DNA from 3 places in the Pseudomonas sp. Os17 genome. Region 3 is predicted to be linked to each of the others. Evidence: riboswitches for the same ligand, from Rfam matches in the RefSeq annotation. Region 3 holds a riboswitch; each other region holds the start of a gene.
What was found. Region 3 has a riboswitch for cobalamin ahead of POS17_RS10980 (TonB-dependent receptor plug domain-containing protein). Riboswitches for the same ligand answer to the same signal wherever they lie in the genome.
Positions count from the first base shown of each region.

Region 1 (9,700 bases), 2.6 Mb from region 3:
GGCGCTGAAGGGGCGGCGCCGGCGGTGGCTGCGCCACAGGCCGCACAATTGCGTTTTCGCTGGTAGCAGATTGGTTTCCTTCTATATAGAAGCTGGAGTGGTTTATGGCTGATACGCGGCGTTGGGTCTGGTTGGGGGGCGTGCTCCTGGTCTGTGGGTTCATCTATCTGTTGCACCCCATCCTCAGTCCGTTCCTGGTGGCGCTATTGCTGGCCTATCTGTTCGACCCGCTGGTGGATCGTCTGGAGGCGTGGGGGCTGTCGCGTACCTGGGGCGTAGTGGCGGTGTTTGCCCTGTTCACGCTGATCATCATGGCGCTGTTGCTGGTGCTGGTGCCGATGCTGGCCAAGCAGTTGCTGCGCCTCTACGAGCTGGCGCCGCAGATGCTTGATTGGGTGCAGCACACCGCTATGCCCTGGGTTCAGGCCCGGTTGGGCCTGGCGGACGGCTTCTGGAAGTTCGACAAGGTCAAGGCTGCGATCAGCGAGCATATGGGCCAGACCACCGACATTGTTGGCGTGGTGCTGAGCCAGGCGACGGCGTCGGGGCTGGCGCTGATCGGTTGGCTGGCCAACCTGGTGCTGATTCCGGTGGTCAGCTTCTATCTGCTGCGGGACTGGGACCTGATGATGGCCAAGATCCGCAGTCTGCTGCCGCGCAATCGCGAAGAGCGGGTGGTGTCCCTGGCGGGAGAGTGCCATGAGGTGCTAGGGGCGTTTGTCCGTGGGCAATTGCTGGTGATGCTGGCCCTGGGAATGATCTACGCGGCGGGACTGATGCTGGTGGGGCTCGAGTTGGGGCTGTTGATCGGCCTGATTGCCGGCTTGGCGGCGATCGTGCCGTACATGGGCTTTGTCATAGGCATTGGTGCTGCGCTGACTGCCGGCCTGTTCCAGTTCGGCGGTGACCTGTACCCCATGATCGGCATCGTTGCCGTGTTCATGGTGGGGCAGGCGCTGGAGGGGATGGTGCTGACGCCGCTGTTGGTGGGCGACCGTATTGGCCTGCATCCGGTGGCGGTGATCTTTGCCATTCTCGCCGGCGGCGAGCTGTTCGGTTTTACCGGGGTACTGCTGGCCTTGCCAGTGGCGGCGGTGATCATGGTGCTGGTGCGGCACGTGCACGATCTGTACAAGGATTCAGACCTCTATAGCGGTGCCGAAGACCCAGATCTGTAGGCCGGTGCGCAACGAGTGGCGACAATGAGTGTTCGCGGGCGTGCGCTGGCAGGCGCTCATTGGCTGTTGCCCGGGCTGTCAAAGTTGGCCCCTGAATGCTGTTTTGCTGACGCAAACCTTTGATTTTGCTTGTGGTCTGCTGCATTGTGCGCTCGGCGTCACGGGTATAAACTTTGCAAACTTTACACAGAGGCCACTAACGGTTCCTTTGGAACTGTTCAGTCAGCATGAAACCGATTCAGCTGCCCCTAGGTGTGCGTCTGCGTGACGACGCCACCTTCATCAACTACTACCCAGGCGCCAATGCCGCTGCACTCGGCTACGTCGAGCGCCTTTGCGAAGCCGACGCCGGCTGGACCGAAAGCCTGATCTATCTCTGGGGCAAGGACGGCGTGGGCCGTACGCACTTGCTGCAGGCGGCCTGTTTGCGTTTTGAACAGTTGGGGGAGCCTGCGGTTTATCTGCCGCTGGCGGAGCTGCTGGATCGCGGTATCGAGATTCTCGACAACCTGGAGCAGTACGAGCTGGTGTGTCTGGATGACCTGCAGGCGGTAGCGGGCAAGGCTGATTGGGAGGAGGCGCTGTTCCATCTGTTCAATCGCTTGCGTGACAGTGGCCGGCGCTTGCTGATTGCCGCTTCGACCTCGCCCCGTGAGTTGCCGGTGAAGCTGGCGGATTTGAAATCCCGCCTGACCCTGGCGCTGATTTTTCAGATGCGCCCGCTCTCCGATGAAGACAAATTGCGTGCCTTGCAACTGCGCGCGTCTCGTCGTGGGCTGCACCTGACCGACGAAGTCGGGCATTTTATTCTGACCCGTGGAACCCGCAGCATGAGTGCTCTGTTCGAGCTGCTCGAGCGTCTTGATCAGGCCTCGTTGCAAGCTCAGCGCAAGCTGACCATCCCCTTTCTGAAAGAGACCCTGGGCTGGTAAAACCAAGGCCTGCAGCCGTTTTCTTGCAGGCCTTCGGCATATTTCAGGCGTCAGAAAACGCGCTTTTGGAAGGGGTTCCAAAGAGCGTCGGACTTAAAATGGGCTTAAAGCCTTAGATGTACGGAAGAAACTCATAAGTCACATTCTGATCGATTGAATTTGCAAATGAGGGCGATAGAAGGCATAGTCGCGTCTTCATTTATTTCAAGCCACGGTCGTGCCCATGCTAAATCGCTTCGCACCCCTCGTGCCTCTCGCACTCGTTACCCTGTTGTTTGGTTGCGCTTCCCACACTCCGGTGTCTCAGCAGCAAACTGCCCAGCAGGCTCAGGTCTCCGTCAAAAATCAGTCTTCCGCTGTTTACCAGGAAGAGCTGGCAACTGAAAAGGAACTGGCAGAGTTCTCTGACAGCAAGCCTTACCAGTTGCCAGTTCTGGCTGACAGCATCCTCGAGCGTGGCATGTCCCTGATCGGTACCCGCTACCGTTTCGGTGGTACCTCGGAAGCCGGCTTCGATTGCAGCGGTTTCATCGGCTATCTGTTTCGCGAAGAGGCGGGCATGAATCTGCCACGCTCCACTCGTGAAATGATCAACGTCAAGGCTCCTCTGGTGGCGCGCAACAACCTCAAGCCGGGTGATTTGCTGTTCTTCAGCACCAACGGTCGCGGGCGCGTCAGTCATGCCGGTATCTACTTGGGCGATGATCAGTTCATCCACTCCAGCAGCCGCCGCAGTGGCGGTGTGCGGGTCGATAGCCTGGGTGACAGCTACTGGAGCAAGACCTTCATCGAAGCCAAGCGGGCTCTCGCCATGGCGCCAACCGTGGTCACCGCACGCAAATAAACAGATAGTTAGTAGGGCGAACTTAAAGTCTTACTTGAAGTTTGGCGCGTAGACGCTAGAATCCTGATCTATTGTTGAAACTAACCGCGTAAGCCCTGCTTACGCGGTTTTGTTTTCAGTACCACGGCAGAGAAAGCCGCATCCCGATCAGGATTGTTCAGCTTATGTCGACCTCGGCCCGATTTGCCCTTATTGCCCTCGCCGCGCTGCTCAGCGCTTGCGCCAGTCGTACTCCGCCACCTGTGCCTGTGGTACGTGCACCGGTTTTCAATTCCTCCCAGGCTTTTTCTCCCGTTGCTGAAGATGTGCTGTTCCGCGCCTTGGGTCTGGTCGGCACGCCTTATCGTTGGGGCGGCAATACTCCGGATTCCGGGTTCGATTGCAGCGGCCTGATTGGCTATGTCTACCGCGATGCCGCGGGTATCTCCCTGCCACGTTCGACCCGGGAAATGATCGGCATGCAGGCGCCGGACGTGGGCAAGAACGCCTTGCAAACCGGTGACCTGATCTTCTTCGCCACCAATGGCGGCTCCCAGGTCAGCCATGCCGGGATCTATGTTGGTGAAGGGCGTTTTGTCCATGCTCCGGCCACCGGCGGTACGGTGAAGCTCGACAGCCTGTCCAAGGCCTACTGGCAGAAAGCCTACCTGAGCGCCAAGCGCGTGCTGCAGCCGGAACACCTGGCGCACAATCCATAATCCACTCTGGTCGAGGTGCTTGTGACTGCGCGTACGCTCAACCTCGACGATGCCCTGTATCAATACCTGCTGGATGTTTCCCTGCGCGAAACGCCGCTGCTGCGACGTCTGCGGGATGAAACCCAGGCCCTGCCCAATGCCCGTTGGCAGGTGGCGCCGGAGCAGGGGCAGTTTCTTGCGCTATTGATCAAGTTGACCGCTGCTCGCCAAGTGCTGGAAGTGGGAACCTTTACCGGCTACAGCGCCTTATGCATGGCGCAGGCCCTTCCCGCAGACGGCTCGTTGATCTGTTGCGACCTGCCCGGCGACTACAACGCTACGGCTCGTCGTTACTGGCAGGAGGCGGGGTTAGCGCAACGCATCGAACTGCGCCTGGCTCCGGCGCTGGACACCCTGGCCGGCCTGGAACTGGCCGGCCGGCTCGAATCTTTCGACCTGATCTTCATCGACGCTGATAAAGCCAACTACCCGGCCTATCTGGAGTCCGCGTTGCGTCTGTTGCGAGTCGGTGGCCTGGCGGTGTTCGACAACACCTTGTGGAGCGGGCGTGTGCTGGAGGTGGAGCCCGCCAGCGAAGATACCCGAGCCATCCAGGCGCTCAATCGGGCCTTGAAGGACGACTCGCGCATCGATCTGTCGCTGCTGCCCCTGGGGGACGGCTTGACCCTGTGCCGCAAGCGCTGAATCAGGGGGCTTTGGCGGCCGATACCCGCCAGATCGTATTGCCGACGTCATCGGCCACCAGCAAGTCGCCTTGCTGATCGATCACAACCCCAACCGGGCGTCCGTAAGCCTTCTCATCGGCGCTGAGAAAGCCGCTGAGCACGTCCACGGGCGGCCCCTGGGGCTTGCCGGCGCTGAAGGGGACGAAGATGACTTTGTAGCCGCTATGGGGCTTGCGGTTCCACGAGCCATGCTGACCGATGAAGGCGCCTTCGGTGAATGGAGCGGGGAGCTTGCTGCCTTGGGCGAAGGTCAGCCCCAGAGAGGCTGTGTGCGGGCCGACGGCGTAGTCCGGGGCGATGGCCTTGCTCACCAGGTCGAGGTTCTGCGGTTTGACCCGGACATCCACATGCTGCCCGTAGTAGCTGAAGGGCCAGCCGTAGAAGGCGCCGTCCTTGACCGAGGTGATGTAGTCCGGCACCAGGTCGCTGCCGATCTCGTCGCGCTCGTTCACCGCGGTCCATAGCGCCCCGCTGACCGGCTCCCAGGCCAAGCCGTTGGGATTGCGCAAGCCGGTGGCGAACAGGCGGTGCTGTCCGCTGTTCCGATCCACCTCCCAGATCGCGGCGCGGCCTTGCTCCTGGTCCAGGCCATTTTCCCCGACGTTGCTGTTGGAGCCGACGGTGACGTAGAGCTTGCTCCCGTCCGGGCTGGCGATGACGTTCTTGGTCCAGTGGTGATTGAGCGTGCCGCCGGGCAGATCGACGACCTTGGTGCCGGCTGCGGTGATCCGGGTGTCGCCGGCCTGGTATGGAAAGCGCAGCAATTTGTCGGTGTCCGCCACATACAGGTCATTGCCGACCAGGGTCATGCCGAACGGCGAGTTCAGGTTGTCCAGGAGCACGCTGCGGGTTTCGGCCACGCCGTCGTGATCCTGATCCCTTAGCAGGGTAATGCGGTTGGCGCTGGGCACCGCAGCGCCGGCGCGGCCCATGATTTTTCCGGCGATCCAGCCGCGAATGCCCCGGCTGTCATCGGGTTTGGGCGGTGCATTGGTTTCCGCCACCAGTACGTCGCCGTTGGGCAGGACATAGAGCCAGCGTGGATGATCGAGGCCTTCGGCGAAGGCATTGACCTGGGTGCCGGCTGCCGCCAATGGCTTGCTGCCCTTGGGCCAGCCAATCGCCGGGGCGATGTTCACCGTGGGGATCAGCGTCGGGTTGGGCTCCGGCAGCTTGGGGGTTGGGCCGGTGCCGTCGGAAACTTGCAGGCTGGAGGTTTCGCCACAGGCCGTAAGGCCGGCGGCGATCGCGATAAGCAAAGCGTGTCGAGACTTGAGCATGCTGATTTCCCTATGAATGCACGGACGTCCTAGTCATAGAGGAGCATAGCCGGCGTATGGTTCCGCCTGATCAGCGGGCTTCCTTGAACAGTGCGGCGACCCCGGGATGGTAGAGGCCGGCCTCGTTGTGCAGCTTGCGATAGGCGTAGGGAAAGTACCAGGCCACCGCGCAGCAGTGTTCCTTTTGCAGTTCGTCGAGCATGTCCTGGAGTTCTTCCGGGGTGGCGCTGTGCTGAGCCTTCTGCGGGCTGACAAACAGGCAGCCGAGCCGCAGGTCGCCGGGGTAGCTGATCTTTCTCGCGTCACCGGCAATGTCGAGCAAGGCCTGGGTCAGGTGCAGGCCGTTGACCTGGGGCCAGCGCTGGGTGGCCTGAATGTAGGCGCGTTCTTCCCGGGTGGCCAGGTACAGATCGGTGCGTGCGTTGCGGGCGCCTTCTTCCTGCTGCTTTTTGCTGGGGCTGTGTTCGAGGCTGACCATCTCCGCCATCCAGGCGGCGGCGGAAAGCAATCCCAGGTTGGCCTGCTCGTCGAACCAGTAAGGGGTTTCGCTGTCGCCACGAACAGCGTTGTAGCGGTCAATGCAATCAAACCAGCGTTCCAGCATCGGGCGCAGGAATTCCAGCTTTGGATTGCTGATGATCATGCCTTGCATCGGGGTCCGTCCTTATTGTTGTCTGGCGGTGGGTGGGTTGAGTTATGGCTATTTGATATCAACTCGCTGAGTGTGGCACAAGATTGGCGCCAGTTTGTTGATGCGGTGCAGTTTTGTGTGCCAAGCGACGCCTGGCTTTAATTGACGCTCCACCCCCAACCCTCTAACCTTCGCGACTTGTTTCAGGTGCTCTGTGGCCGCTGGTCGACAGAGTGAAACAGGGAAGCCGGTCAGGGCCTGTTCCAGCGATGGACATGGCGACGATTCCGGCGCTGCCCCCGCAACGGTAGATGAGTCAAGGCTGCGCCAGATGCCACTGTGTCCACGACATGGGAAGGCGCGCAGTCAGGCAGCAATGCCCCTCATGAGCCCGGAGACCGGCCTGATCCATCCAACGGCATCACGGTGGGCGATGCCAGGCTTGCGCCGTCTATTCCTTTTCCTGCCCGCCGTTCCCCAGCCCCAACGGAGAGCTGCCCCATGAGTGAATCCCCCGATCGTGACGAGCGCCATGTGGCGCGCATGTTGCGCAAGAAAGCCGTGATCGATGAGCGCATCGCCAACTCGCCCAACGAATGTGGCCTGTTGCTGGTGCTGACCGGCAATGGCAAGGGCAAGAGCAGTTCGGCTTTCGGCATGTTGGCGCGGTCCATGGGCCACGGCATGCAGTGCGGCGTGGTGCAGTTCATCAAGGGTCGTAACAGCACCGGCGAAGAGCTGTTCTTCCGGCGTTTTCCGGAGCAGGTGCGCTTTCATGTGATGGGCGAGGGCTTTACCTGGGAAACCCAGGATCGCCAGCGCGATATCGCCGCGGCCGAAGCGGCCTGGGCGGTATCCAGAGAACTGCTGAGCGACCCGGAGATTGGTCTTGTTGTACTCGACGAGCTGAACATCGCCCTCAAGCACGGTTACCTGGATCTGGACCAGGTGCTCAGCGACCTGCAGGCCCGTCCGCCCATGCAGCATGTGGTGGTGACCGGTCGCGGGGCCAAGCCGGAGCTGATCGAACTGGCGGATACCGTCACCGAAATGGGCATGGTCAAGCATGCCTTCCAGGCCGGCATCAAGGCGCAGAAAGGTGTTGAGCTGTGAGTGTGACTTCATGACCGATGTTCGTCATTGCCCGGCGGTATTGATTGCCGCACCGGCTTCCGGCCAGGGCAAGACCACCGTGACCGCCGCCCTGGCTCGCCTGCACCGCAATCAGGGGCGCAAGGTACGGGTGTTCAAATGCGGTCCGGACTTTCTCGACCCGATGATTCTCGAACGCGCCAGCGGCGCTCCGGTGTACCAGCTGGACATGTGGATGGTGGGCGAGCAGGAAAGCCGGCGCTTGCTCTGGGAAGCCGCGGCTGACGCCGACCTGATCCTGATCGAAGGGGTCATGGGGCTGTTCGACGGCACCCCCTCCAGTGCCGATCTGGCACGGCATTTCGGGGTGCCGGTGCTCGCAGTGATCGATGGCACCGCCATGGCCCAGACCTTCGGGGCGCTGGCCCTGGGCTTGGCCCGTTACCAGCCGGACCTGCCGTTCGCCGGGGTGCTGGCCAACCGGGTCGGCACCTTGCGCCACGCGCAGTTGCTCGAAGGCAGCCTCACCGAAGGCTTGCGCTGGTACGGCGCCCTGTCCCGGGAAACCGATATCGAACTGCCCAGCCGGCACCTGGGGCTGGTGCAGGCTCGTGAACTGAACGATCTCGACCTGCGCCTGGATGCCGCCGCCGAGGCGTTGGCCAGCAGCTGCCAGGTGGAGCTGCCGCCTGCGGTGAGTTTTGCCGCGCCAGCGCCAGTGGCCTGCGCGCCCTTGCTGGAGGGGGTGCGCATCGCCGTGGCCCGCGACGAGGCGTTTGCCTTCACCTACGGTGCCAGCCTCGATCTGTTGCGGGCCATGGGGGCGCAGTTGCATTTCTTCTCCCCTATCCATGACACGCAGTTGCCGGAGGCGGACAGCCTGTACCTGCCCGGTGGCTACCCAGAGTTGCACCACCAGGCCCTGGCGCAGAACCGCGCCATGCTCGACGCGATTCGTGCCCACCATGGTGCGGGCAAGCCATTGCTGGCCGAGTGTGGCGGCATGCTGTACCTGCTCGACTCCCTGACCGACGTCGAAGGCCGGTGCGCCGAGCTGCTGGGGCTGCTGCCCGGCGCGGCGGTGATGCAGAAGCGTCTGGCCGCCCTGGCCTTGCAGGCCGTGGAGTTGCCGGAGGGCGGCTTGCGTGGCCATACCTACCATCACTCCCTGACCACGACCGCCCTTGAGCCGATTGCCCGTGGCATCAGTCCCAACGGTGGGCGGGGGGCAGAGGCGGTGTATCGCGACGGGCGGATGACCGCTTCTTACGTGCATTTCTACTTTCCGTCCAATCCGGCAGCGGTAGCGGCGTTGTTCGCTCCATCTCCTGCAGGGAGTGTGAGCGGTGAGTGAGCAGGGATTTTCTGCGGCGGAGCGTGAGGCCGTGTATCGCGCCATCGCCGAACGCCGGGACATGCGGCATTTCGCCGGCGGTAGTGTCGAGCCCGAGTTGCTGCGCCGTTTGCTGGAGGCGGCGCATCAGGCGCCCAGCGTGGGGCTGATGCAGCCCTGGCGTTTTATCCGCATCAGCGATCGCCCGTTGCGCGGGCGTATCCAGCAGTTGGTGGAGGAGGAGCGGGTGCGCACCGCCGAGGCGCTGGGCGAGCGTTCCGATGAGTTCATGCAGCTTAAGGTCGAAGGCATCCATGACTGTGCCGAGGTGCTGGTGGCGGCCCTGATGGATGGCCGCGAGCGGCATGTCTTCGGCCGGCGGACCCTGCCGGAAATGGACCTGGCCTCGCTGTCCTGTGCCATTCAGAACCTCTGGCTGGCGGCGCGCAGCGAAGGTCTGGGCATGGGCTGGGTGTCGCTGTTCGAGCCCCAGGCCCTGGCCGACCTGCTGGGGTTGCCCGCCGGTGCCAAGCCCCTGGCGGTGCTGTGCCTGGGACCGGTTACCGAGTTCTATCCGGCGCCGATGCTGGCGCTGCAGGGCTGGGCGCAGCCCCGGCCATTGAGTGAGTTGCTGTATGAGAATTACTGGGGAGTGAGTCAATGAGCGTGGCGTTGCTGAGTGTCGCCGCCGTGGCGCTGGACGCGCTGCTGGGCGAACCCAAGCGCTGGCATCCGCTGGTGGCCTTCGGCCGTATGGCGGATCGTATCGAGCAACGTTTCAACGCCGCGGGCCGGGGCTGGCGCAGTCATGGCGTCAGCGCCTGGGTGCTGGCGGTACTGCCCCTGACCCTGTTGGCCACCGCGCTGTCCTGGCTGCCCTATATCGGTTGGCTGGTGGAGATCCTGGCGCTGTATTGCGCCCTGGGCCTGCGCAGCCTCGGCGAGCACGTCGAGCCGGTGGCTCAGGCCTTGCGCAGCGATGATCTG
Region 1 is NZ_AP014627.1:5,076,176-5,085,875, reverse strand. It holds gene POS17_RS22220 (DUF2066 domain-containing protein) at 1-66, shown strand, start outside; gene POS17_RS22215 (AI-2E family transporter) at 105-1,178, shown strand; gene hda (DnaA regulatory inactivator Hda) at 1,406-2,110, shown strand; gene POS17_RS22205 (C40 family peptidase) at 2,334-2,954, shown strand; gene POS17_RS22200 (C40 family peptidase) at 3,119-3,652, shown strand; gene POS17_RS22195 (class I SAM-dependent methyltransferase) at 3,674-4,336, shown strand; gene POS17_RS22190 (PQQ-dependent sugar dehydrogenase) at 4,338-5,657, opposite strand; gene POS17_RS22185 (hypothetical protein) at 5,728-6,309, opposite strand; cobalamin riboswitch at 6,477-6,709, shown strand; gene cobO (cob(I)yrinic acid a,c-diamide adenosyltransferase) at 6,790-7,401, shown strand; gene POS17_RS22175 (cobyrinate a,c-diamide synthase) at 7,412-8,734, shown strand; gene bluB (5,6-dimethylbenzimidazole synthase) at 8,727-9,377, shown strand; gene cbiB (adenosylcobinamide-phosphate synthase CbiB) at 9,374-9,700, shown strand, end outside.
Region 1: linked by a shared signal. The riboswitch ahead of cobO (cob(I)yrinic acid a,c-diamide adenosyltransferase) and the one ahead of POS17_RS10980 (TonB-dependent receptor plug domain-containing protein) in region 3 are both predicted to bind cobalamin.

Region 2 (9,700 bases), 1.8 Mb from region 3:
GCGGGAACGAAACGCCCGCTCAGGGCCTCCAGCAGGCCGCGCATTTCCGCCGGGCCGCAGGCGTCCAGGCGCGGCGCGACCACCTCGCGCAGGCCATCGATAATGCTCTGCACCGGCTCCCAGCCGGGTTCATCCAGCTGCGCCAGCGGGCCCTGGAGCGCCGCCTCGATCAACTCGGCGGCATACAGCTCCAGGCGCTCGCGCGTATCGCCGGCGGTGCGCCAGAGCCCATCGCTGATCTGCCGCAACGGCTGCGGCCGGCGTCCGGTCCAGGGTTCGGCCAGGGCACAGTCCAGCGGATCGAAGCCCAGGCCGAAGGCCTTGGCCAGGGCCCGCAACAGACTGGCGTGGGCGCCCTTGCCATCGCCCCGGGGAATGCGCAGCAAGGCCAGCAGGGTGTCGAGGCGCAAGCGGCCCTCGGGGGATTCGCCGAACACGTGCAGGCCATCGCGGATCTGCGACTCCTTGAGGTCGCACAGGTAGGTGTCCAGCCGCGGCAGCCAGATGGCGGCGTCGGCGTCGCTGTCGAGCGCGCCCTCCAGTTGCAGCTCGCGGTCGATATGGGTTTCGCGCACCAGCTGCAGGATGTCTCGCTGCAGCTCGCGGGCACGACGTGGGTCCAGCAGCTGGGCTTCGTAGTATTCGTCCGCCAGCAGTTCCAGGTTGCGCAGCGGGCCGTAGGTTTCGGCGCGGGTCAGCGGCGGCATCAGGTGGTCGATGATCACCGCCTGGGTCCGGCGCTTGGCCTGGGCGCCCTCCCCCGGGTCGTTGACGATGAACGGGTAGATGTTCGGCAGTGGCCCCAGCAGCGCGTCCGGCCAGCAGTTCTCCGACAGGCCGACGCCCTTGCCCGGCAGCCACTCCAGGTTGCCGTGCTTGCCGACGTGGATCAGCGCATGGGCGCCGTAGGCCTGGCGCAGCCAGAAGTAGAACGCCAGGTAGCCGTGGGGCGGCACCAGGTCCGGGTCGTGGTAGACCGCGCTGGGGTCCACCTGGTAACCCCGGGCCGGCTGGATGCCGACAAAGGTCAGGCCAAAGCGCAGGCCGGCGATCATCATCCGCCCGTTGCGGAACATCGGGTCCTGCTGGGGTGCGCCCCAGCGTTGCAGCACCGCCTCGCGATTGGCAGGCGGCAAGGCCTGGAACATTGCCGCGTAGTCCTCCAGGGCCAGGCTTTGCAGGCACGGACGCTGGTCGAGGCTGTCCAGGTCGTTGCTGACCCCGCCCAGCAACTGCTGGATCAACTCGGTGCCGCTGGCGGGCAACTCGGCCGGCAGCGGATAGCCTTCGGCGTGCAGGGCCTTGAGGATGTTCAGCGCCGCCGCCGGGGTGTCCAGGCCGACGCCGTTGCCGATGCGCCCGTCCCGGGTCGGGTAGTTGGCCAGCACCAGGGCAATGCGCTTGTGGCCGTTGTCCAGGCGCCCCAGTTCGACCCAGCGCCGGGCCAGCTCGGCGACAAAATCCATGCGTTCGGGCTGGCCGCGGTAGCACACCACGTCCGACTGGCTGCGCTCGCTGCGCCAGGCCAGGTCCTTGAAGCTGATGGGCCGGCTGATGATGCGTCCGTCCAGTTCCGGCAAGGCGATGTGCATGGCCAGGTCCCGCGGGCCCAGGCCCTGCTCGCTGTCGCGCCAGCCCGGCTCGTTGTCCTGGGCGCAGATGGCCTGGATCACCGGGATATTGCGGCGGAACGGCCGCAAGTGCGGCGCCTCGGGGCTGGACTGGGCAAAGCCGGTGGTGTTGAGGATCACCCCGGCCGCGGTTTCATCCAGCCAGTCTTCCACCTGGCTCAGGCAGCCGGGCTCCTTGAGGCTGGCCACCGCTATTGGCAAGGGGTTGAGGCCCGCCGCCAGCAAACGCTGGCAGAACAGGTCGATAAATCCGGTGTTGGCCGCCTGCAGGTGGGAGCGGTAGAACAGCAGCGCCGCCACCGCTTGACCAGGCTGCCAATCGGCCTGCCAGTCGCTGAGGGCGGCCTGGCTCTTGTGCGGGTGATAGATCGCCGTGCGTGGCAGGGTCTGCGGTTCGCTCCAGGGATAGTCGCGCCCCAGCAGGCCGCTGGCCAGGCAACGGTAGAAATTCAGCGCGTTGTCCCGCCCGCCCTGGCGCAGGAACTGCCACAGGCGGTCGCGCTCGACGGGGCCCAAGGTGCTCAGGTCGCTGAGTTCCGGGTCCGGGCGGTCGTCCCCCGGCACCAGGATCAGTTGCACCCCGCGCTGGGACAGCTCCACCAGCCGCTCGACGCCGTAGCGCCAGTAGCCGATGCCGCCGTGCAGGGAGATCAGGATCACCTTGGCGTGGCGCAGCACCTGGTCGACATACAGGTCCACCGAAGCGTGGTTCTGCACCTGCATCGGGTTGGCCAGGCGAAAGCTGGGGTAATCCACGGGCAACTGCTCGGCGGCATCCGCCAGCAGCGCCAGGCTGGAGTCGCCGCTGCACAGGATCACCAGCTCGGCGGGGGTTTGTCCAAGGTCGGCAATGTTGTCATCCGACACGAAACCGCCGGGCTGGGTCCTGAGCAGGTGCATGGCTTACACGCTGAGGGCGGCGCGCAGTTGCGCTTCGAGTTGGGCGGCGTCCAGCTCCTGGCCGATCAGTACCAGGCGCGTGGTGCGGGCTTCGTCAGCGCCCCACTTGCGGTCGAAGTGCTTGTCGAAGCGGGTGCCCACGCCCTGGATCAGCAGGCGCATCGGCTTGTTGGGGATCGCGGCGAAGCCCTTGACCCGCAGGATGCCGTGCTTGACCACCAGCTGGGTCAGGGCGTCCAGCAGCAGGCTTTCGTCGGCCTGGGGCAGTTCGATGGAGATGGAGTCGAAAGCGTCGTGATCGTGGTCGTCGTGATCGTCATCGCCGTCGTGGTGATGGTCGTGGTGGCTGTGACGGCTGTCGATGTGTTCCTCGGAACCGGCGCCCAGGCCCAGCAGCACATCCAGCGGCAGGCGGCCGCTGCTGGCTTCGATGACTTTCACCGCCGGCGGCAGTTCTTCGGCCACTTCCAGGCGCACCTTGGCCAGGTCTGCGGGGTCGATCAGGTCGGTCTTGTTGAGGATCACCAGGTCGGCGCTGGACAGCTGGTCGGCGAACAGCTCGTGCAGCGGCGATTCGTGGTCCAGGTTGGGGTCGAGCTTGCGCTGGGCGTCCACTTGGTCGGGGAACGCGGCGAAGGTGCCGGCGGCCACGGCCGGGCTGTCGACCACGGTGATCACCGCGTCGACGGTGCAGGCGCTGCGGATTTCCGGCCACTGGAAGGCCTGGACCAGGGGCTTGGGCAGGGCCAGGCCGGAGGTTTCGATGAGGATGTGGTCCAGGTCGCCACGGCGCGCCACCAGTTCGCGCATCACCGGGAAGAACTCTTCCTGCACGGTGCAGCACAGGCAGCCGTTGGCCAGCTCGTAGACCCGGCCGCTGGCCTCTTCTTCAGTGCACCCGATGGCGCATTGCTTGAGGATTTCACCGTCGATGCCCAGCTCGCCGAACTCGTTGACGATCACCGCGATGCGCCGGCCCTGGGCGTTGTCCAGCATGTGCCGCAGCAAGGTGGTCTTACCCGAGCCAAGGAAGCCGGTGACGATGGTGACGGGAAGTTTGGCCAGTGTTTTCATCGGATGCCCCTTGGCAAAGGTGGCGGGCATACGGGACGAGAGCCACAGCGCAGAGGCGCGCGGAGATTTCGCCACCGGATCACCCCGCCCGGTTGTAGTGAGAATCTGGGATCGAGGCAGGTCTCCTGGCTGAGGGCTTGCCAGTCGTCGGACCGGCGGTTGCTGCGCCTTCCCGCCGGCGTTCTGGACGCGCAGGCAGTGGCCTTGCAGAAACGAAACCCTTCACAGTTGCGGGGGCAGCCGCGGCATCGACCGCGTTCCCTTCTTAGCTTCGACCGCTGGCCGAAGAACCTCGAACGCGCAAGGCTACGCAGAGCGCGGGGGACGGTCAATCGGCAATGCAGCGCCTCGCGCAATTGACGGCATCACCCCGCCCATGATTTGCTACGCGCCTTGTTACGGGTGCCCTTCACAGGGTGAAACGGGAAACCGGTGAATCACGTGCTTAACTAAAAAGCCGTGACCAGTCCGGTGCTGCCCCCGCAACGGTAAGCGAGCGAAGTGTCAGATCCACTGTGCCATGGCATGGGAAGGTGACACTTGCCGGCACGGTACGACATCAGTCGCCCCCTGCCCCTCGCGAGCCCGGAGACCGGCCCGCAACACACACATAACAAACCCGCGGTGGGCGGGCGCTGTTGCAAACCCTGCGTGCTCCTCACGCGGGGTTTTCCTGCGCTCCTCCCCCGCCGACACTCCAAAGGGAAGCGCCATGTCGATCATCAGCAGCACCAGCCATTCCGCCAGCAGCACCTCCACCCTGAGCCAGCGCCTGGTGGCCGCCATCGGCGCGTCGCTGCTGGGCGCCTGCCTGGTGTATTTCGCCGGTTTCTCCCATATCGAAGCGGTGCACAACGCCGCCCACGACACCCGTCACAGCGCCGCCTTCCCTTGCCACTGAGACCTGCCGACATGATCAAGCGTATTGCGCAAACCGCAGGGTTCACCGGGCTGCTGGCGGCCCTGCTGCTGACCCTGCTGCAAAGCTTGTGGGTCGCTCCGCTGATCCTGCAGGCGGAAACCTATGAACAGGCCCCGGCCGCCCAAACTCATGAACACGCCGCCGGCGCCATGGCCGCGCACAGCCACGATGCCGAGGCCTGGGAGCCGGAAGACGGCTGGCAGCGCACCCTGTCCACCACCGGCGGCAACCTGGTAGTGGCGGTCGGCTTCGCCCTGATGCTGGCCGGGCTCTACACCCTGCGCGCGCCCAACCGTGCCTCGCAAGGCCTGCTCTGGGGTCTGGCCGGGTATACGACCTTCTGCCTGGCCCCCACTCTGGGCCTGCCTCCGGAATTGCCGGGAACCGCAGCCGCCGACCTGGTGCAGCGCCAGGTGTGGTGGATCGGCGCTGCCGCTTCTACTGCCGTGGGCCTTGCCCTGATCGCGTTCGCCGGCCACTGGCTGCTGAAACTGCTGGGCGTGGCGATTATCGCCGTGCCCCACGTGATCGGCGCGCCCCAACCTGAAGTGCACTCGATGCTGGCGCCAGAAGCCCTGGAAGCACAGTTCAAGATTGCCTCGCAGCTGACCAATGCCGCCTTCTGGCTGGCCCTGGGCCTGATCAGCGCCTGGCTGTTCCGGCGCAAGAACGCGGACCTGTACCCGGCATGATCGAAAGGCGCGCGGCGCCGGCCCTGGTGGTCGGCCTGGGGTGCCAGAAGGGCTGCCCGGTGACCACGCTGCGCGCCCTGCTTGAGCAGGTGCTGCAAGCCCACGGCCTGGAGAGCGGGCAACTCCTGGCCCTGGCCAGCATCGACTTGAAGCGCAGCGAGCCCGGCCTGCTGCAACTGGCGGATCAACTGGCCCTGCCGCTGACCTGCTTCAGCAGCAGTCAACTGGCGCCTTTCGCCTCGCGCCTGAGCCACCGCTCGCAGATCGCCTTTGAACACAGCGGCTGCTACGGCGTTGCCGAAAGCGCCGCCCTGGCCCTGGCCGAACAGTTGCACCCCGGCCCGGCCCGGCTGTTGATCCCCCGCCAGAAATACGCCCAGGCCACCCTGGCATTGGCCGCCAGCCGGTAGACTGGCCGACAATTCCCCGTCGCGAACATGAACATCGTTCATCTGCGACCCTGTTCCCGCCCTTTTTTCACAGGAGACAGCCATGACTGTCTATTTCATCGGTGCCGGCCCCGGCGACCCGGAGCTGATTACCGTCAAGGGCCAGCGCCTGATCCATCGCTGCCCGGTGATCATCTACGCCGGCTCGCTGGTGCCCGCGGCCGTCCTCGAAGGTCACAGCGCGGACCGGGTGATCAACAGTGCCGAACTGCACCTGGAACAGATCATCGAGGCCATCAGGCACGCGCACGACCAGGGCCAGGATGTGGCCCGGGTGCATTCCGGCGACCCGAGCCTGTACGGCGCCATCGGCGAACAGATTCGCTGCCTGCGGGAGCTGGGCATTCCCTACGAGATCGTCCCCGGCGTCACCGCCACTGCCGCCTGCGCCGCCTTGCTGGGGGCCGAATTGACCCTGCCGGATGTGTCCCAGAGCGTGATCCTGACCCGCTATGCGGACAAGACCGCCATGCCCGCCGGTGAAGACTTCGCCAGCCTCGCGGCCCATGGCGCCACCATGGCGATTCACCTGGGGGTCAACCACCTGGAGAAGATAGTCACCGAGCTGCTGCCCCATTACGGCGCCGACTGCCCGATTGCCGTGGTACACCGGGCCACCTGGCCGGACCAGGACTGGGTCCTGGGCACCCTGACGGACATTGCCGAGAAGGTTGCGGCCAAGGGCTTCCGGCGCACGGCGCTGATTCTGGTGGGCCGGGTGCTGGCCACGGACGTGTTCAGCGAGTCATCGCTGTACCGCGCCGGACACGCGCATCTCTATCGCCCCTGACCCCTTTGCGGGAACTGGCTTGCCAGCAAAGGCGATCTCGGCATTGGCACAAGGCTTGAGGGCCCTTTCGCCGGCAAGCCGGCTCCTACGAAGGCTTATTTCGGGAGGAGCTGGTTTGCGGGCATAAAAAAACGGCGCTCACGGGGCGCCGTTTTTTTGTTCGCAGCGAACGCCTTAGTAGTAGGCGTTTTCTTTCTGCGTGTGGTCGGTGACATCACGTACGCCCTTGAGCTCGGGGATGCGCTCGAGCAGGGTGCGCTCGATGCCTTCCTTCAAGGTCACGTCGGCCTGGCCGCAGCCCTGGCAACCGCCACCGAATTGCAGCACGGCGATGCCGTCGTCCACCACGTCGATCAGGCTGACCTGGCCGCCGTGACTGGCCAGCCCCGGGTTGATCTCGGTTTGCAGGTAGTAGTTGATGCGCTCGTTGATCGGGCTGTCGGCGTTGACCATCGGCACCTTGGCGTTGGGCGCCTTGATGGTCAGCTGGCCACCCATGCGGTCGGTGGCGTAGTCGACCACCGCGTCATCGAGAAAGCCTTCGCTGAAGGCGTCGATGTAGGCGGTGAAGCTTTTCAGGCCCAGGGCCTTGTCTTCGGGTTTCTCTTCGCCCGGCTTGCAATAGGCGATGCAGGTCTCGGCGTACTGAGTCCCTGGCTGGGTGATGAAGATGCGGATGCCAATCCCCGGGGTGTTCTGCTTGGACAGCAGATCAGCCAGATAATCGTGGGCGGCGTCGGTAATGGTTATGGCGCTCATGGTGGTTCCTCGCAGACGTGGGCGCAGTTTACGCCAATCGACGCCGCTGACAAAGTCCTAGTATTTTTGTCGGGATAGACCTTGGTATAGGTCACCCCCGGGGCCCGCCAGCGGGCGTCCCGAGGGCCGATCACGGCGCTATGTCAGAGGTTTTCGTAACGGTTCATGTCCATGACCCCGGCTTCCAGCGGATCGACTTCCTGCAGGTAGCGGGTCTGATCGTGAAAGTACTGCCAGAACTGCGGGTGACTGCGCCGGATACCCCAGCGCTCGACCACCCTGTCGAAACTTGCGCCATCCCGGACCGCCTGCATCGCCTCGACAAAGGCCGGCACCTGGTCGGCCGGAACGTTGAAGATGAAGTTCGGGTAACTGCTGAGAATGCCCGGGAAAATCGTCAAGGTGTCCAGCCCCGGCTGATAACGCAGGGATTCGCCGAGCATAAAGGCCACGTTACTGTGGGCGCGGTTGCGCAGCATGCTGTAGAACTCGCGCTTGCCACTGGCGGTCTGGACACGCAGCAACGTCGCCTCGGGCAGTTGCTCGATGACCTTGAGCCCCGCCGCCGGACGCGATGCCAGGCGACTCAGGGCCTGCTCGGCGTCCTGCAGCGCCGGGTCGATGTTCGGGCGCGAACAGTAGGCGCCGTTGCAGCGGTTGATCGGGTCCGGCTTGGCATTGAGCTCGCCATAGCGAGTCAGCAACTGGTTGACGAAGTCCTTTTTCGGGCCTTGGGGGTCGAGCTTCAGCGCGCTGCGCTTGTCGTCGTCGATGGACTCGTAATCCAGCCACATCTTGAACTTGCCGCTGTTCTGGTACCAATCGTCGAGGAAGTCCTCACGGCTGCCGGCCGGCATCAGACGCAGGAAGTTCTGCTCGGCGCCGTTGCGGATCAGGTCGAAATACAGCCGGGTCTGGGCCTGGTGGGAGACGTTGCCGAACACGTCGAAGTTCACTGCCAACTGATAGTAGGTGCGCTCCAGCAACGGGTAGTCGAACAGCCACATCGTCTGCGGCACTTCGCCGATCAGGCCCTTGGTCACCGAGGCGCTGTCGAAGTGGCGGAAGATGCTCAGCAGCGCGTTGTCGTTGCCGGCCCACAGGCTGGACCAGCTGGGCGCCGGGGCATGGGCATAGAAGTCGCGGCGCAAGGCTTCGTATTCGTTGCGCTTGTCGCGGTAGGCCAGCCACAGGCTGAGCACGCTGCCGACGTCGTCGTTCTGCCCGGGCATGGCCAGCAGCGGCGTGGCCTGGCCGCGATAGACCGGGTCGGTGACGTACAGGTCGTGTTCCGGAGCCTGGAACAGCGCCCAGAAGTTGTCGCGAATCACATCCGTAGCAATCTGCCCGCGGCACACCGGACCGCGAATGAAGGTCCGCACGAAGTATTCGGCGTTATCCAGCATGAACTGGTAGCGGGCCTTGGCCGGAATCGCCTCGAAGGTCTCGAACGGGTTGGCCCGGCGCGCCGGTCCGTAGCCCGGCAAGGCGGTGACCTGCCAGTCGCCGCTGTAGAACAGGGTCTTGACCCGGGCCATCTTCGCCGCGCTCAGCGGGTAGGTGATGTGGGTCTTGTGCACGATCACCCCCTGCACCGGCCACAGGCGGTAATACACCTGGGTGCCCGGATCGTCGTTGGGGCGTCGGGTGTTGATCAGGTCGATCGGCTGGCCGCTGGGGGTACGCGAGCGCACCCACTGGAAAAAGTGCCCCGGCTCGCCGCCTTCGAAATAGATATGGGCCAGGAACCAGTGCTCGTAGAGCCAGCGCGCCACCAGGCTTTCCCGCGCGCCGGGGGCGTTGAGCAGGTTCTCCCACTGGGCCACTTGCAGGCTTTCCCGGGCACTGGGGGCCAGGCCCTGTTCGTCGATCGGCGCGCCGGAGGCCAGCCAGCGTTGCAGGGTCTGGTACTGCTGGTCGGTGAGGCCGGTGACGGCCAGGGGCATGCCTTCCTTGGGATGAGCACCGGCATAGGCGTCGAACTCCGCCGGCTGCGGGCACATGTTCTCGCGGCTCAAGCCCAGCACGATCTCGCTGGGCAGCTTGGCATTGGGTTGCAAGGGGGTGCGGTGGCCGAGTTCGAGCATGCGCGCCATCAGCGCTGCCTGGCTGCCCTGGGCGTCGAGCACCGAATAGAAGCCCTGGCGCTGCCAGGCCGCCTTGCCGCTGGCGTCATAGAACAGCCGCGTGGGCGCCTGGGCCTTGCTGCGCTCACCGTCGTACACCGGAATCTTCGACGCGCCACGACCGGCCCCTTCGCCGCTGCCCAGGTTGAGCTGACAGGCGGAGTCGTAGCAGGCATGACAGGCCACGCACTTCTCGGTAAAGATCGGCTGGATGTCGCGGGTGTAGGAAATGGCCGGTGCGGGACCTTGGGCCATGCACAATGAACTGAGCAGCAGCAAAGTGCTGGCAACGACAAAACGGTACGGCATGTCCCTGGTCCCGAAAGTAAAAAAAACGCCGCGATTCTACCGATGTCG
Region 2 is NZ_AP014627.1:4,269,190-4,278,889, forward strand. It holds gene cobN (cobaltochelatase subunit CobN) at 1-2,531, opposite strand, end outside; gene cobW (cobalamin biosynthesis protein CobW) at 2,535-3,605, opposite strand; cobalamin riboswitch at 3,704-3,915, opposite strand; cobalamin riboswitch at 3,989-4,220, shown strand; gene POS17_RS18755 (CbtB domain-containing protein) at 4,318-4,506, shown strand; gene POS17_RS18760 (CbtA family protein) at 4,518-5,219, shown strand; gene POS17_RS18765 (cobalamin biosynthesis protein) at 5,216-5,629, shown strand; gene cobM (precorrin-4 C(11)-methyltransferase) at 5,712-6,458, shown strand; gene nfuA (Fe-S biogenesis protein NfuA) at 6,633-7,217, opposite strand; gene POS17_RS18780 (fatty acid cis/trans isomerase) at 7,361-9,652, opposite strand.
Region 2: linked by a shared signal. The riboswitch ahead of cobW (cobalamin biosynthesis protein CobW) and the one ahead of POS17_RS10980 (TonB-dependent receptor plug domain-containing protein) in region 3 are both predicted to bind cobalamin.

Region 3 (9,700 bases):
AAGGCCTGGCCGCCGCCGACCGCGCGGTGAACGTGCGCGAGATCACCCGGGAAATTGCCCGGCAGTTGGGGCAGCGGGTCAGCTTCGCCCCCAAGACCGCCGCCGACGCGGTGTGCAACGGCGTGCACCTGCACCTGAGCCTGCAGGACCTGGACGGCACCCCGCTGCTCTACGATCCCCAGGCGGTCAGCGGTGACGACCTGTCGCGGCTGGGCCAGCACTGGGCCGCTGGGGTGCTCAAGCACCTGCCGGCGCTGTGCGCCTTTACCGCGCCGACGCCCTTGTCCTACGAGCGCCTGCAGCCCCATCACTGGAGCGCCTCCTACGCTTGCCTGGGCCTGCGCAACCGCGAAGCCTCTCTGCGCATCTGCCCCACCGTGGACATCGGCGGCAAGCCACTGGCGCCGCAGTACAACCTGGAGTTCCGTGCCCTGGACGCCACCGCCTCGCCACACCTGGCCATGGCGGTGATCCTGATCGCCGGACGCCTGGGCATTGAACAGAAGCTGGCGCTGAACGCGGTGACCGACAAGGTCCCCGATGAGCTGAGCGCCGAACAGCGCCTGGCCAGCGGCATCGTGCCCCTGCCGGGCAGCCTGCCCCAGGCCCTGGATTACCTGCGCAGCAACACGGAGTTGCTGCAGGCTCTGCCGGAACCGCTGCTGAGCACCTACTTCGCCGTCAAACAAAAGGAAGTGTCCCTGACCGAGCACCTGACCGCTGCCGAACTCTGTGAGCACTATGGACACCTGTACTAAATCCGCCGAGCACGGTTTCTACACCGAGCCGGCCTACCGCCTGCTGCGGGAAGACTCCGAGCATCCGCTGATCCTGGTGTGCGAGCACGCCAGCCACTACATTCCACCGCCCCTGCACGACCTGGGCCTGGACAAGGTGGCGGCCCGCGAGCACATCGCCTGGGACCCGGGCGCCCTGGAACTGGCCCAGAGCCTGTCCCAGGCCCTGGGCGCGACCCTGATCGCGGCCAACTATTCGCGCCTGCTGATCGACCTCAACCGGCCGCGCCACGCCCCCGACAGCATCCCGCTGCAGAGCGAGATCTATCAGGTGCCGGGCAACCAGCACCTGGACGAGGCGACCCGCGAATACCGCCGCCAGCAGCTGTTCACGCCGTTTCACCAGCGTCTGCAGCGCATCATCGACCGGCGCCTGGCCGCCGGCCGCGAAGTGCGGGTGGTGGGGATCCACAGCTTCACGCCGATCTACTACAGCCAGCCGCGCTCGCTGGAAGTCGGCGTGCTGTATGGCAACGCCACCGCCTACGCCGCGCGAATACTGGAAGGTTTGTGGACCCTGCCGATAAAGGTGGCGGGCAACCAGCCTTATGAAATCGACCCCTTGAGCGACATGACCGTGCCGGTGCACGGTGATGCCCGGGGCCTGGAATCGGTGCTGATCGAGGTGCGCAACGATCTGCTGCGCAGCCCCGAGGCCGTGCAGTGCTGGAGCGACCGCCTGGCACCGCTGCTGTAACCCGGATAGCAAGAGGATTGAACGCAACCAAGACCGTTTGCCGGACGGCAACGACAACAAGAAAACAAGCTGTGGTGTGTCTTTAACCCTGCCAGGTTCAAACACAAGCCGGCGCACGAGGTGTCCATGACGACCCTCGGCGCCGACTTCGTCCACTTACATTGGCTACAAGGAGAACCGCTTCATGGAGATTGAAGAATTCGGCTACAAACAGGAACTCAAGCGCGGGCTGAGCCTGCGTGACCTGGTGGTCTACGGGATGATTTTCATGATCCCGATCGCCCCGTTCGGGGTCTACGGCTACGTCAACCAGGAAGCCCCGGGCATGGTGCCCCTGGCGTACATCATCGGCATGGTGGCGATGGTCTTCACCGCCCTGAGCTACGGCGCCATGGCCCGCGCCTTTCCCATTGCCGGCTCGGTGTATTCCTACGCCCAGCGCGGCCTCAACCCGCATGTCGGCTTTCTCGCCGGCTGGCTGATGCTGCTGGACTACCTGCTGATCCCGCCGCTGCTCTACGTCTATGCCGCCATGGCGCTCAACCACCTGTACCCGGAAGTGCCCAAGGTCGGCTTCATCCTGGCGTTCCTGGTCAGCGCCACCTTCGTCAACCTGCGGGGCATCACCTTTACCGCGCGGATGAACATCCTGTTCCTGCTGGCGCAGCTGGTGGTCCTGGGGATCTTCCTTTTCTACGCCTGGAACGCCCTGCACGGGGGTGCCGGCAACGGCCAGCTGACCCTGGCGCCGCTGTACAGCCCGGACCACTTCCACTTCGGCATGCTGATGCAGGGCGTGTCGATCGCGGTGCTGTCGTTCCTCGGCTTCGACGCCATCTCGACGCTCGCCGAAGAGGTCAAGGGCGATCCCGGCCGCAGCGTCGGTCGCGCCGCGCTGATCACCCTGGTGGTGATGGGCGCGATCTTCGTGGTGCAGACCTGGATCGCCACGGACCTGGCCGCCGGCATGGGCTTCAAGTCCGCCGACACCGCCTTCTACGAGATCGCCGAACTGGCCGCCGGCAGCTGGCTGGCGACCCTCACCGGGGTGGCCACGGCGCTGGCCTGGGGCGTGGCGGTGGCCATCACCTCGCAAGCCGCGGTGTCGCGCCTGCTGTTCGGCATGGCGCGGGACGGCAAGCTGCCCAAGGTGCTGGCCAAGGTGCACCCGAAACACAACACCCCGCACATCAGCATCTACCTGGTGGCGGTGCTGTCGCTGCTGATCTGCTACCTGTTCATCAACTCGGTGGACACCCTGACGTCGCTGGTCAACTTCGGCGCCCTGAGTGGCTTCATGCTGCTGCACATCACGGTGATCAACTTCTACTGGCGCCGGCAGAAGTCCGGCCAGGTGATCCGCCACCTGATCTGCCCGGTGATCGGCTTCGTGATCGTCTGCGCCATCATGTACAACATGGGCGTGGACGCGCAGAAACTCGGCGCCATCTGGATCCTCGCCGGGCTGGTCTACCTGTTCCTTTTGAACAAGCTGGGCAGCGCCGCGGCCCTGCCCGATCCGCTCAAGCCATAAGCCCCCAGCGCGGCGCCGGATGGCGTAGCGCGCCCCCGAGAGCCGCCGTCAAGAGCGGCCCGGGGACCGGCCGCCGGATGCCGCGGCCGTGCAACTGCGTGGTCATCGACAGTGATGTCTGGCCGATGTTCGCCCCGGGCGAACGGCCCTTGATACAGGAGTACACCCATGCTGGCCTTGCGTCCGGTGGCGTTATCCGATCTGCCTCAATTGCTGCGTCTGGCCGGCGCACGCCTGCTGGGCGTGACTTCGCTGGTGGATGACGAAACCTGCCTGCGGGAGAAGATCCTCGACTCCCTGGCGTCCTTCGCCAAGGTCGAGGCCCGCCAGGGTCCGGAAAACTACTTTCTAGTGCTCGAGGACCAGGACAGCGGCCAACTGCACGGCTGCTCGGACATCCTCGCCACCGCCGGCTTTGCCACGCCCTTCTACAGCCTGCGCAACCGCCCCTTCATCAGCAGCTCGCGAGAGCTGAACATCGAACACGCCGTGCCGACCCTGTCGCTGTGCCAGGACCTCAGTGAACAGACCCTGCTGCGCAGCTTCCATGTCGATCCGGCGCTGGCGGGCACGCCCCAGGCGCAACTGACCTCCCGCGCGCGCCTGCTGTTCATCGCCGCGCATCCCTGGCGCTTTGCCGACAGTTGCATCAGCGAGATCGTCGGCTACAGCGACGCCGCCGGCCAATCGCCCTTCTGGGCAGCGGTGGGCCAACACTTCTTCGACCTGCCCTATGTCGAGGCCGAACGCCTGTGCGCCTTGCAGGGCCGCGGCTTTCTCGCCGAACTCATGCCCCAGTACCCGCTGTACATCCCGATGCTGCCGCAGCCGGCCCAGGACTGCATCGGACGCATTCACCCAGCAGCCCGGGAGGCCTGCGACATCCTCGTCGACGAAGGCTTCGCGCCCACCCAGTACGTCGACCTGTTCGATGCCGGCCCGACCCTGCAGGCCCGCAACAACCAGCTACGCTCGATCATTCAGAGCCGGGTCGCGGTCAGTTACCTGAGCCCGCAGAGCGGCCAGGGCCGCTACTGGCTGCTGAGCAACGACCGGCTGCAGGGCTTTCGCGCGATTGTCGTGCCCCTCGACGAAGCCCCAGGCGACGTGGTCGGCCTGGATCACTCGATGTTCCAGGCCCTGCAATTGACACCGGGCGAGCCGGTGCGCGGGGTGGCGTTATGAGCCGACCCCGGTTTTACCGCTGCCCCCGGCAGCGCCAAGGAGCGGTGCCATGATCGTCCGTCCGGTGCGCGTCAGCGATCTGCAAGCGCTGCTGAAGCTGCTGCAGGGCAGCTGTCGCGAGTTGAACAACCTCTCCACCGATCCCGAGCGCCTGGCTCATCGGCTGCGCTGGGCCCAGCGCACCTTCGCCAACCAGGTGGAACGGGCCGATGCCGACTACCTGTTCGTGCTCGAGGACGACGACCAGCAAGTGATCGGCGTCTGTGCCCTGAGCGGCGCCATCGGCCTGCGCGAGCCCAGCTACAACTATCGGCTGGGCATCACCCGCGGCCGCGCCCCGGAGCTGGGCATCGACAAAGAGATTCCGACCCTGTTCCTGTGCAACGAGATGACCGGGCAATCCCTGCTCTGCTCGCTGTACCTGCGCCACGACCAGCGCCAGGGCTACACCGGGCGCCTGCTGTCCACCGCGCGCCTGCTGTTCGTCGCCGAATACCCGCAGCTGTTCGGCGACAAACTGGTGGCCGAGCTGCGGGGCCAGCTCGACAGCCAGGGCCGTTCGCCGTTCTGGGACAGCCTGGGGCGGCACTTCTTCAAGATGGACTTCCAGCAGGCCAATCGCCTGTCCAGCCAGGGCGGCAAGTCCTTCATCTCCGAACTCATGCCGCGCCAGCCGCTGTACACCTGCCTGCTCAGCCCCGACGCCCAGGCCGCCATCGGCCAGGCCCACCACAGCACCGAACAGGCGGTGAGCATCCTGCGGGACGAAGGCTTCAACCATCAGGGCTGCATCGACATCTTCGACGGCGGGCCGCTGATCGAGGCCGAGGTGACGAAGATCCGCAGCGTGCGTGAAAGCCAGACCCTGCCCCTGCTGGTGGGCACTCCGGACGCGCAGGCGCCGATGTGGCTGATCCACAACCGGCGCCTGGAGAACTGCCGCATCACCGCCGCTCCCGGGCGTCTGGTGTCCGGTTGCCTGCTGGTGGACCGCCTGACCGCCAAGCGCCTGCAATTGCAGCCCGGCGACACCGTCAGGGCGGTGCAAGCTGCAAGCTCCAAGCGGCAAGCTCCAAGCAACAGCTTCTAGATCGCAGCTTTTATCTTGCAGCTTGCCGCTTGGAGCTCGCCGCTTTGCTGCGTAACATGCCGTCCAGTTTCAGGTGCCTCATGCCGCCGTGCATGAGGTGAAACGGGAAACCGGTGCGCCCCTTCAGGGCTAGTCCGGTGCTGCCCCCGCAACGGTAAGCGAGTGCTGCATTCAACACGCCACTGTACCCAAGGTATGGGAAGGCGAATGCCGCCACACTCGTCAGCCCGGAGACCGGCCTGAAACCTGTGTTTGGCAATCCTGCGGTGGGCGGGCATGGGCCGGTAAGGTCGCGTGCCCGTGGCCGATACCTTCTCCTGCGTGCTTCCCGAAGACACTTTCGAGAAGACCAAAAATGACAACACCTGACACCTTCCGCGTGCGCCCCTTGGCCACGCGTCGCCGCACGCCATGCGGCGCCTTGCTCGGCTGCCTGTTCAGCCCCCTGCTGCTGGCGGACGACACGCCGCTGACACTGGAGCCGCAGTCGATTTCTGCCCCTTCGGTGGAGTCCACCGCCGTGGCTGAAATGGCCCGCTACGGCAGCAAGCTGGAGATCATCGATCGCCAGCAGATCGAACGCGCCGGCCCCAGCAGCGACATCACCCGGGTCCTGCAGATGTACGTGCCCGGGCTATACGTGGCGCCCAAGAATGGCCCGTTCGACTACGGCACCTATTCCCTGCTGGGGGGGCGCAACGACGACACCCTGATCCTGCTGGACGGCGTGCGCCTGAACAACCGCCTGTACGGCGGCCTGTACTTGGACACCCTGCCGGCCAACGCCATCGAGCGCATCGAGGTGCTCAAGGGCGGCCAGAGCCTGCTGTTCGGCACCCAGGCGGTGTCCGGGGTGATCAACATCGTCACCCGCAGCCCGCAGACCCGCGACGTCTCCGGCGAGGTCAACCTGGGCCTGGACAGCTTCATGGGCAGAAGCGGCGATGCCCGCGCCGAACGCATCGTCAGCAACGGCCTGGGCGACCTGGGCCTCTTGGCCTATGTCAGCCACAACGTCTCCGACGGCTACCAGCCATTTCGCAACAGCGCCTACAGCCCCAGCACCCGGGACAAGAAACGCGGCTATGAAGTGACCACCTTCGGCGCCAAGGCGATCCAGGGCTTTGCCGACGACTCGCGGCTGGAGCTGTTCTACCAGTACAGCGACGCCAACCTGGATTTCGCCCGCCCGCTGAACAACAAGAAGACCACCAACGACCGCATCCAGCAGATCGCCACCGCGACCTTCGAGCAGCGCCTGGACCAGCGCTTCAGCTACTTCGTCAAAGGCCACGTCAACGACTGGGACACCCGCTACACCCGCATCAACAGCACCACCAGCGGCGCCACCCAGGTGATCAACCACAACGACTACTGGGGCTTCACCGACTGGGGTCTGCAGGCCGAGGGCAAGGCCGAACTGGACGGCGGCCATGTGCTGGTGTTCGGCAGCGACAACCAGTGGTTCAAGGGCCAGGACGACGTGCTCAAGATCGACGACAACAGCGCCCAGGCCAACGCCCTCTACGCCCAGTTGCGCCCGGTCGTGGCAGCCCTGCCCGACTGGCACCCGAGCATCGGCGTGCGGCACGAGAAGATCAGCGGCGGCGAAAGCGCCACGGTGGGCATGCTCACCTCGCTGTATGACCTCTCACCCCACTGGCAACTGCGCGGCCAGTTCGGCAGTGCCTTCAAGCTGCCCAACGCCGAGCAACTGTTCGCCAATGAGGAGGATGAAAAGGGCAACCGCCAGCTCAAGCCGGAAAAGAGCGTGAATGCCGAGCTGGGCCTGGACTACAAGGGCAGCCTGCTGGCCGGCGACTTCAACGCCAGCGGCACGCTGTTCCAGCGCAAGATCGACGACCTGATCGCCCTCGACGGCATCGACTGGGTCAATGGCGACGGACGGATCAAGGTCCGCGGCATCGAGGTCGATGGGCGCTGGCAGTTCAGCCCGCAATGGACCCTCTCGGCGGACATGACCCGCAACCTGGTTCAGTCGCGCAACGGCGTGACCCTGAGCAACATCCCCGGCTTCTTTGCCCGCTCGCGGCTGGGCTTCGAGTCCCTGGACCGTATGTGGGGCGTGGGCGGGGCAATCCGCTACATCGGCCAGATCGACAGCCCTAAGCAGATCGACTACGGCCACTACTCGGTGGTCGACGCCGATGCCTATCGCTACCTCGACCCGGCCCAGCAGCATCGCCTGAGCCTGCTGGTGGAAAACCTCTTCGACCGCGACTACAGCACCAGCATCGCCAGCAACAACCCGCGGGTGGATAACCTGGGGCGCCCCTTGACCACCGAGCTGCGCTACACCTACCGCTTCTGAGGACGACGACCATGCACAAGGATTATCAACGCGTGCTGTTCGTCGGCCCCGGCCTGAACAGCGGGGCCCTGGGCGAGGCGTTTCGCCGCGAGCTTGCGCTGCTGCGGGGCATTGACGCCGGCACCCGGGTGATCGACACCCTGGACGGCTTCGACAGCCTCTGGGCCGCCATTGACGAGCCCTTGCACGAGAACGGCGCGGCGCTGCTGGTGGTGGACCTGGAGCCCAGCTCCGACAGCGCCTACCTGGATTGGCTGCGCGACGAACTGGGGCGCCTGGCCCGCGCCCACCCGCAAGCGCCGCAACTGTGGGTCACCGCCCAGGCCCTGGGCCGCCGCGGCCTGGACGCGGCCCTGGCCTGCGCCAGCATCGACCAGCGCGAGCGCCATCTGCCCTGCGACAAGGTCAACGCGGTGCCCAGCGACCCGGACTGGTCGCGGGTGCCGCCCCATGCCCGCCAGGTGTTCCTCTGCACCGGCCCGCGCTGCGTGCGGCGCGGCGCCCTGGCGTTATGGAAAACCCTGCGCCGAGAACTGCTGCGCCTGGAGCACATGGAGACACCCGGTGGCGTGCTGCTGACCCGTACCGCCTGCCAGTTCCCCTGCAACCTGGGGCCAGTGTTGACGGTGCACCCGGATGGCTGCTGGTACCGGGTCGCCGATGACGCCCAGGTGCTGCGCCTGGTGCAGGAACACCTACTGGCAGGCGCGCCGGTGGCGGACCTGCTGATTCCCTCGCCTTACGCAGGCGCGACAGATGCCTAGAACGACCACCATCGCCCCGCTGCTCGGCCTCCTGCTCGGTCTGGCCGGCACGCCAGCCCTGGCGACCCCCTATGAAAACTGCGGCCAGCGCTGGGAGATCGCCGCGCCGCCCCAACGCATCGTCGCCCTCAACCAGCACAGCGCCGACCTGCTGCTGGCCCTGGGCGCCGGGCCGTCGCTGATCGGCGTGGCCTACCTGGACGACGATGCCGGCGCCGACGGGCACTACCACGGCATACCGGTGATCGCCCGGCAATATCCCTCGGCAGAGGTGCTCTACAGCCTCAAGCCCGACCTGGTGGTGGGCGGCTTTGCCTCGGCGTTCCCCGAGTCCTTCAGTTCCCGGCAGCGCCTGGGTGCTATCGGCGTGGCCAGCTACCTGCTGGAGTCGGCCTGCGCCGGGCACAACGAGGACTACTTCGGGCATATCCGTCACGACCTGCTGACCCTGGGCCGGCTGTTGCGCCAGGACGCCCGGGCCGCGCAACTGATCGCCGAGCAGCAGGCCGACCTCGATGCGGCGGCGGCCCTGTATCAGGGGCGCGACAGGCCTGCGGTGTTCTACCTCGACAGCGAGGTCAACGGCCTGGCCAGCCAGGGGCGGCGCGGTTTTGTCGGGGTATTGCTGCAGGCCGCCGGCGCGCGCAACAGCTTCGCTGCCATCGACCGCCCGCGCCTGACGGTCGACAGCGAAACCCTGCTGAGCAACGACCCGGACGTGCTGCTCCTGGCGGACGCCCTGTGGTCACCGGCCACGCGCAAACGCCAGCTGCTGCAGCGTGACCCGGTGCTGTCGCGGCTGCGGGCGGTGCGCGAGGACCGGCTGATCGACATCCCCTTCAGCCAACTGGTGCCGGGCATCGCCAGCGGCCGCAGCGCCCTGGAGCTGGCCCGGCGCCTGCACCCCGCCCCGTAGGCGCCGGCTTGCCGGCGAAGCGAGCACCGCCAACCCCGCGACGCGCCACCCGACGCCTTCGCGGGCAAGCCCGCTCCAACAAGCCGGCTTGCCGGCGAACGGAACAGCGCCAATCACACGGCTTACCTGCCGACGCTTTCGCCGGCAAGCCCGACAAGAGGCAGGTATTACAGAGGATTCAACACCCTGCGCGATGGCTGTTCCGGCCGATGGCAGTTGACGTTGTTGCGACCGCCGCTCTTGGCCACGTACAAGGCCTGATCGGCATCGTTGAGCCAGTCCATGGCTTCGCCATGCCCGGGACTGAAGGCCGCCAGGCCAATGCTCAGGCTGACCTGCAAGGCCGGGCTCTGTTCATCCCCCAGGCTCGCAAAACGTCCGCGCA
Region 3 is NZ_AP014627.1:2,432,352-2,442,051, reverse strand. It holds gene POS17_RS11005 (glutamine synthetase family protein) at 1-758, shown strand, start outside; gene POS17_RS11000 (N-formylglutamate amidohydrolase) at 742-1,494, shown strand; gene POS17_RS10995 (APC family permease) at 1,679-3,028, shown strand; gene POS17_RS10990 (arginine N-succinyltransferase) at 3,197-4,213, shown strand; gene POS17_RS10985 (arginine N-succinyltransferase) at 4,263-5,303, shown strand; cobalamin riboswitch at 5,358-5,560, shown strand; gene POS17_RS10980 (TonB-dependent receptor plug domain-containing protein) at 5,659-7,635, shown strand; gene POS17_RS10975 ((2Fe-2S) ferredoxin domain-containing protein) at 7,647-8,399, shown strand; gene POS17_RS10970 (ABC transporter substrate-binding protein) at 8,392-9,315, shown strand; gene POS17_RS10965 (diguanylate cyclase) at 9,483-9,700, opposite strand, start outside.